2 regions of the Ralstonia edaphi genome follow, and region 2 is predicted to be linked to the other one. Evidence: predicted binding sites of a transcription regulator. Region 2 holds the regulator's gene; the other holds the start of a gene.
The links. The regulator LexA, encoded in region 2, represses DNA repair genes until DNA is damaged. The targets are predictions, from matches to a motif close to ACTGTATNNNNATACAGT.
Positions count from the first base shown of each region.

Region 1 (4,212 bases), on a different contig from region 2:
GCGCATCAGCCGCCACACACGAACATACCGCCGTGCAACCGAAATTAAGGTTAGGGGCGGTATCAAAGACCGGCATTTTAACACGTCGTCACGACCAGACTGATCACGTGCTGCAATGCGGTGTGAAAGTGGTTGCAACAACAGCGTGAGGTGCAACCCACGGGATCTGCACACAAGAGATTGTCCGGACGAATTGTTGCGAGATGGCAGCATTCAGGCCGACTCGTCGCCATCTTCCAGCAGTTCATCGGCCCCCGCGATGATGCGGGACACGACGGAACGGGAGAATCCACGCGCCATCATGTACCGCACCTGCTTGGCACGTTCGGCCAAGTCGGCCGGTGGGCGGCCGAAGCGCTTTTCCCAGAGGGCTTTGGCCCGGGCGGCTTCCGTGCTTTGCAGTTGCGCCTTGACCTCGCCCAGCGTCTCTGCGCCAAGCTGATGTGTCTTCAACTCCTGCATCAGGCGCGCTGTACCGTAGCGACCCGCGCGGCGGTGGACCATGCTTTCAGCAAAACGCGTGTTGGAAAGCCAGTTTTCGCCTTCCAGCCAATCCAGCAGCGCGTCGACCTCTTCGACGGACTCGGCGTGCGGCACCAACTTACGGCGCAATTCGATACGGCTGTGCTCGCGCCGAGACAGATAGCCCAGCGCACGAGCCTTCAGCGATAAGGGTGGGCGCGGCAGCGGCATACAGTTTCAGGCTCAAAAAGAAAACGCCCGCCGTTGGGGGACGGCAGGCGTATGAAGCTCGATAGAGCCGTCGATCTGCGCCGACGGCCAACCCAATTACTCTTCTCCGATTTCCTCGGCCACTGCGACGGCGCCCATCGGCGTCACGCCCAGTGCTTCGCGGACCTTGTTCTCGATGTCACGGGCGAGGTCGGGGTTCTCGCGCAGGTATTCACGGCAGTTGTCGCGGCCTTGGCCGATGCGCTCGCCGCCGTAGCTGTACCAGGCGCCGGACTTTTCAACGATCTTGGCTTCCACACCGAGGTCGATGATTTCGCCCTCGCGCGACACACCTTGGCCGTAAAGGATGTCGAAAATGGCTTCGCGGAACGGCGGCGCCACCTTGTTCTTGACGACCTTGACCTTGGTTTCGTTGCCGACGACGTCGTCGCCCTTCTTGATCGAGCCGATACGGCGGATGTCCAGACGCACCGAAGCGTAGAACTTCAGTGCATTACCACCCGTGGTGGTTTCCGGCGAGCCGAACATCACACCGATCTTCATGCGGATCTGGTTGATGAAGATGACCATGCAATTGGTCTTCTTGATGGTGCCGGTCAGCTTGCGCAGCGCTTGGCTCATCAGACGGGCCTGCAGGCCGGGCAACGCATCGCCCATTTCGCCCTCAATTTCAGCCTTCGGCACCAGCGCGGCCACCGAGTCGATGACGATCAGGTCAACCGAGCCCGAGCGCACCAGCGCGTCGGCAATTTCCAGAGCCTGCTCACCCGTGTCCGGCTGAGAGATCAGCAGGTCCGGCACGCTGACGCCAATCTTGTCCGCATAAGTGACGTCAAGCGCATGTTCTGCGTCGATGAACGCGCAGGTGCCGCCCAGCTTCTGCATCTCGGCAACCACTTGCAGTGTCAGCGTGGTCTTACCCGACGACTCCGGACCGTAGATTTCAATGACACGGCCGCGCGGCAGGCCGCCAACGCCCAGCGCCACGTCCAACCCGAGCGACCCCGTGGACACGACCTGGACCGGCTCGACCTCGGCGTCGCCCATCTTCATGATGGAGCCCTTGCCGAACTGCTTTTCGATCTGCGCGAGCGCGGCAGCCAGCGCCTTCTGCTTTTCTGCGCTCATCGCAGCTGCCTTCTTACCGTCTTCCATGGTCGTCCTTCGTGCAAATTGGTGTATAAATGGGCCGCAAGGGCTTGCGATTCCAGCGGTTGCCTGCAACAACGGGCCGCTGGCTGATTGCCCCGACGCGACCCATTCCATGACTTTAGCGCCGCCAAGACTACAGCACCGCGAATTCGGAGTACTGTATAAAAAACCAGTGGTTTTGACAAGTCTCCAGAACAGATGTCGCGCGAAAACAATGTAGCGGGCGGGATGGGCAAGGTATCTTGCCCGGCATCGCGGGGAGACACGCATGCGCATCCTGATTGCCGAAGACGACGCCACGCTGGCTGACGGGCTTACACGCTCGCTGCGCCAGGCGGGTTATGCCGTCGACCAAGCCTCCGACGGGGCGACTGCCGACGCGGCGCTGTCCGCGCAGACGGCCCAGACCTATGACCTGCTGATTCTCGATGTGGGCCTGCCCCGTATGTCGGGGCTGGAGGTCCTCAAACGCCTGCGCTCGCGCGGGGCCATGCTGCCGGTGCTGATCCTGACCGCCGCCGACAGCGTGGAAGAACGCGTCAAGGGCCTGGACCTGGGCGCCGACGATTACATGGCCAAGCCTTTCGCGCTGTCCGAGCTGGAAGCACGCGTGCGTGCACTGGTGCGACGCGGCACGGGCGGCGGCGCCACACTCGTGCGCCACGGCCCGCTGGCATTCGACCAGGTCGGGCGCATTGCCTATATCCATGATCAGGTGGTGGAACTCTCGGCGCGCGAGATTGGGCTGCTGGAGATTCTGCTGGCGCGCGTCGGCCGCCTGGTGTCGAAAGAGCAGCTGGTCGACCACCTCTGCGGCTGGGGCGAAGAAGTCAGCAACAACGCCATCGAGGTCTACATCCACCGGCTGCGCAAGAAGATCGAAGTGGAAGGCATCCGCATCGCGACCGTGCGCGGGCTGGGCTATTGCCTGGAACGCATGGCCACCCCCACGACCACCACCGCGACTGCTGCCCATGGGTGATCGGCTGGCCTGGCCGTGGCGTCGGCATCGCGCATCGCTGCGCGAGCGCGGCGACACGGCGCCCGGGGCCAATGGCCGCGACGACGACAGCGACCTCGCCGATACCCTCCCCCACCTCGAAGACGACGCCACGCGGCCCGTCGCCCGGTCCCTCTTCGGCGAAATTCTCGACTGGATGCTCGCGCCGCTGCTGTTGCTGTGGCCAATGAGCATTGCGGTGACGTACCTGGTGGCCAAGTCGATTGCGAATGCGCCATACGACCGCGCGTTGGAATCGAGCGCGATCGTGCTCAGCCAGCAACTGCGCGAAGTCAACGGACGCGTGACGCTGCAGTTGCCGATCTCCGCGCGTGAGATTTTGCGTGCGGACGAAACCGACAACATTTACTACCAGGTGCTGGGCACCAACGGCGAGTTTGTCTCCGGGGACCGCGACCTGCCGCTGCCGCCCGAAGAAGACGCCAATGCGGGCGGCCTCGTGCAACTGCGCGACGACCACATCCACGGCACAGAGATCCGCGTTGCCTATACCTTTGTGCAGCGGCCGGGCTCGGACGGCAAACCCGCTCTGGTCCAGGTGGCGGAGACGCTCGACAAGCGCGCGCAACTGGCCAACGAAATCATCAAGGGCGTGATCCTGCCGCAGTTCGTGATCCTGCCGTTGGCGGTGATCCTGGTGTGGTTTGGGCTCACGCGCGGGCTGGCGCCGCTCAATGCGATCCAGGAGCGCATCCGCGCGCGCAACCCCGGCGACACCAGCCCCATCGACGAAGGTGCCGCGCCGCAGGAGCTGACGCCGCTGGTGGCATCGTTCAATGACTTGCTCGGGCGCCTTGAGCAATCGGTGCACACGCAGAAGCGCTTCATTGCGGATGCCGCGCATCAGATGAAGACGCCGCTGGCCGGTCTGCGCATGCAGGCTGAGTTGGCACAGCGCGAACAGTCGCCCGACGAACTGCGCCGCACGCTCGCACATATCGCCGACAGCTCGGATCGCACCGCGCACCTCGTCAAGCAGCTGCTTTCGCTCGCGCGCATGGAAAACATGGGGGCCACCGACGGCATGGTGCCGCTGGATATCTGCGCGCTGTCGCGCCAGGTGGTGGCCGACTGGCTGCCCAAGGCGTGGGCCAAGCAGATCGACCTCGGCTTCGAGGAGCCTGGGCCGCCCGTCACGATTTCGGGCAACGCGACGATGCTCGCCGAGATGCTCAACAACCTGCTCGACAACGCGATCCGCTACACGCCCGACGGCGGACATGTCACCGTGCGCGTGACCACCGCGCCGTTCGAGCCGTTCGTCTTCATCGACGTGGACGACACCGGCCCCGGCATCCCCGTGGCGGAGCGCGAACGCGTGATGCAGCGCTTCTACCGCATTCTCG
Region 1 is NZ_CATWHI010000003.1:124,977-129,188, forward strand. It holds gene recX (recombination regulator RecX) at 214-693, opposite strand; gene recA (recombinase RecA) at 790-1,848, opposite strand; gene R2669_RS11000 (response regulator) at 2,114-2,827, shown strand; gene R2669_RS11005 (sensor histidine kinase) at 2,820-4,212, shown strand, end outside.
Region 1: the regulator LexA is predicted to act here: its motif matches at 2,002-2,019, upstream of recA (recombinase RecA).

Region 2 (4,212 bases):
AGAAGATGGTCGCGCTGCCCACGGTGCGCGACGACAAGATCCCGCAGTACGAAAACCCCGCCATCGTCGCGTTTGGCAAGCTGGTCGAGGGCATGGCGCGAGACTTCGGCCTGAAATACCGCAACGTCGACAACCGCGTCTTTGAAGTCACGTTGCCAGGCACCGGCTCGGACGAATTCGGCATTCTGACCCACGCCGACGTTGTGCCCGCAAAGGCGGAGGAGTGGGTGCTCGGCGACGGCACCAAGCTCGATCCGTTCAAGGTCACGCGCGTCGGCAATCTGCTGTACGGCCGCGGCACGATTGACGACAAGGGTTCGATCGCCGCCGCGATGTATGCCATGAAAACGGTCAAGGACAGCGGGGTGCCGCTCGCCCGCACGATCCGCCTGATGATCGAAACCACCGAAGAAACCGGCGGTGACGGCATGAAGTACTACCGCGAGCACACCCAATTGCCCGCGTACAACATCGTGCTCGACAGCAAGTATCCGGCCGTGGTGGCAGAGAAAGGCACGGGCGCATTGAAAGTCTTCTTCCCAGCGCAGGCTGGCGATGCTTCGCACACAGCCATCGTCGCGATGACGGGCGCGGCGTCGGCCAGTTCCATCCCACAAACGGCCACGGCCACGCTCAAGGGCGGAGATCTGGGCGTGGCCGCCGCCGCGCTCGAAGCCAAGCGCGACGCATTTGTGAACAGCCTAGCGGCGCAAGGCAAGTTCTCGATCGACATCGCGCGCACGGCGGACAGCATCGTGGTGAAAGCGACCGGCACGTCGGCGCACGGCTCGCGTCCGGAAGAGGGCGTCAACCCGCTGCCGCGCCTGGCGCTGTTCCTGCGTGCAGCCGATCTCGGCCTGGCAGACAACGCCTACGCCCACGCTGTGCGGTATCTGGCCGATGTTTACGGTACCGATTACCTTGGCAACACCATGGGCGTCGCCTACAAGGATGATTTCATGGGCCCGCTGACCATTTCACCCACCGTGATCGGTGACAAGAATGGCCGCGTGGAGGTGACCGCCAACGTGCGCATGCCGCGCGGCAAAACGCCCGACGCACTGCGCGGCGAGATCGCCGGCAAGATCAACGCATGGGCCAACGCCAACCATGTCGCCGTTGAGATCAACCACGATCAGGGCAACTGGATGGCGCGCGATCCGAAGGGCGCGTGGCTGTCGACGCTGCTCAACATCTACGGCGACACCACTGGCCTCGATGCCAAGCCCGTGCCGACGGCCGGCAGCACGACGGCCAAGCTGATGCCGAACGCCATCAACTTTGGCCCCGCCATGCCGGGCAAGAAGTACACCGCGCACAACGCCAACGAGTACAAGGAAGTGCCGGACCTCGACCTCGATATGCAGATGTTCACCGAGATGCTGGTGCGCATCGGCAATCTGCAGTCGATGCAGTAACCGTTGGAGGACGGCCATGAACATCATCCGCGCCAAGTCGTTCACTGCCGAGCGTGCCTGGGGTGCGCTCGATATTGCCAATATGGGCGGCATTACTACGCGCCTGCACTGGACGGACCAGCCTTATCGCTGGCACGTAAACGACGGCGAGGAGGTGTTCGTGGTGCTCGACGGCACGGTCGACATGCATTACCGCGAAGCCGGTGAAGAGAAGGTCGCGACGCTGGAGCCCGGCGACATTTTCTTCGCCGGTATCGGTTGTGAGCATGTGGCGCACCCGCGTGGCGAGGCTCGGATTCTCGTCGTCGAGAAAGCGGGAAGCGTTTAGCAGCTCGCCGCCCGGTTAGGACAAAAAAAAGCCCGCGATGTGCGGGCTTCGAATTCAGCGATCTCATTGCCCCTGAGGGCATTGGCAATACTACTGTCACGTACGCCAAACAACATCCGGGTAAACGTCCGTTTTGCTAGTGGAACACCGTCGAATGTGCCGCTGCAGCAACTTCCGGACAGAAAAAACAGCCCGCTCAAACGGCGGGCCGAAAATCAGTTGAAGAAAGCCCTGTCCTCAGGGCACGGCAAGTGTATGAAATCAGTTGCGGCGGCAGCATTGGGGTATGCCCTGATCGGGCGCCGCAATGCGGTTTGCAGCCCTTGCCCGTCTTTCTTTTCCTCAGCAGCTTTCAGCCCCAGCGGCACGTGAGCCCACCGGGATCGCATCCAGCATGCGGCAGATGGCGGCCATGCTGCCGACCATCGTACGGCGCTGCTCCCCCTGATAGATGCGCACGCCCTGGGTTTGGCGGAAGGGCACCGGCTGTACCGGGCGGCGGCGGGAAGACATCGATCCGAGTCGCATGACAGACCTCGTGAGTTCGGGTGGAAAAGCGAGTGGCAAGACTCCGCCCTGGCGAGCCGATGGCTCACCTCCAGGTTGGATCAAACAGCGAAGATTTGGCGCGGAGATGCGCCGAAGACTTATGGCGCGGCAGGCCGGATCAGACCGACGGCCAAGCCCTCCAGGTGAAACTCATCGCGATCCAGATCAACATGGATCGGTTCGAAATCGGGGTTCTCGGCGATCAGCTCGACATGTCGGCCCTTGCGCTGGAAACGCTTGACCGTGACGTCATCGCCCAGTCGAGCCACGACGATCTTGCCGTTGGCCGCTTCAGCGGCGCGCTGCACGGCCAGCAGATCGCCGTCCAGAATGCCGGCGTCGCGCATGCTCATGCCACGCACCTTCAGCAGAAAATCGGGCTGCGCAGAAAACAGCGACGGATCAACTTGGTACTGGCGATCAATGTGCTCTGCTGCGAGGATCGGGCTCCCGGCGGCCACGCGGCCCACCAGAGGCAGTGTCAGCTGCATCAACCCCATCGACGGCAGCGAGAACTGATGCTGCGACGTGTCGCCTGCCGCCCGCAGCCGAATGCCCCGCGAGGCGCCCGGGGTCAGTTCGATCACGCCTTTGCGTGCCAGCGCACGCAGGTGTTCCTCGGCTGCATTGGGCGACGAGAAGCCGAACTCCGCGGCAATCTCGGCGCGCGTGGGTGGAAAGCCCGTGCGCTGGATCGTCTGGCGGATCAGGTCGTAAATCTGCTGTTGGCGGGGGGTGAGGGTGGCCATCGGCGTACTGTATATTTGAACAGGTGCTGTGATTTTATACAGTGACGCAGGAAGCGCAAGTGATTTTGTTGTGACCTGTTGCGCGCGCGCCCAGTCCTTCTGATCGGCGTCAAAACCTACGCGACTGGTTAGAAGCTTATGCGCAATCCATGCAGGCGCGGCCGGAGGGAATCGCATAAAATCAAGGCCTTGACCGATTTATTGCATCGCCACATAGCCCGATGGAGCCTCGTTGGGCCGGCCCGAACGTCACCATGTCCGCCTTCAATCAAGAGACCGTTCTGAGCGTCCATCACTGGAATGACTCGCTGTTCAGCTTCAAGACCACGCGCGATCAGGCGCTGCGCTTCCATAACGGCCACTTCGTCATGATTGGGCTGGAGGTCGAGGGCAAGCCGCTGATGCGCGCCTACAGTATCGCCAGCCCGAACTACGAAGAGCATCTCGAGTTCTTCAGCATCAAGGTGCAGAACGGCCCGCTGACGTCGCGACTGCAGCATCTGAAGGTGGGCGACAAGCTGCTGGTGAGCAAGAAGCCGGTCGGCACGCTCGTGCTGGATGACCTGCTGCCGGGCAAGAACCTGTACCTGTTCGGCACCGGCACTGGCCTCGCGCCGTTCATGAGCATCATCCAGGACCCGGAAACCTACGAGCGCTTCGAGAAGGTTGTGCTTTTGCACGGCGTGCGGCAAGTGAGCGAGCTGGCCTATGCCGACTTCATCACCCGGGAATTGCCGAACAACGAATTCTTCGGCGATCAGGTGCGCGAGAAGCTGATCTACTACCCGACCGTCACGCGTGAGCCGTTCCGCAATATGGGCCGCCTGACGGATCTCGTCGACAGCGGCAAGCTGTCTGCCGACATCGGCCTGCCCCCGATGGACCCGGCAGTCGACCGCGCCATGATCTGTGGCAGCCCGGCCATGCTGGAAGACACCTGCAAGCTGCTCGATGCCCGCGGCTTCAAGATCTCGCCGCGCATGGGCGAAGCGGGGGACTACGTGATCGAGCGCGCCTTCGTCGAGAAATAATCGATACGGCTTCCGCTGCAAACGCCGGCCTGTGTGCCGGCGTTTTGTTTTTGCCGGCGCCGAGGGCTATCCCGCGTCGGCAAAGGCGGGGCGGGCGGATACAATGCGCGCCTTGCCCACCACGCATGTCTGCAACG
Region 2 is NZ_CATWHI010000005.1:344,249-348,460, forward strand. It holds gene R2669_RS19120 (dipeptidase) at 1-1,418, shown strand, start outside; gene R2669_RS19125 (cupin domain-containing protein) at 1,435-1,746, shown strand; gene R2669_RS19130 (hypothetical protein) at 2,089-2,274, opposite strand; gene lexA (transcriptional repressor LexA) at 2,394-3,044, opposite strand; gene R2669_RS19140 (ferredoxin--NADP reductase) at 3,299-4,075, shown strand.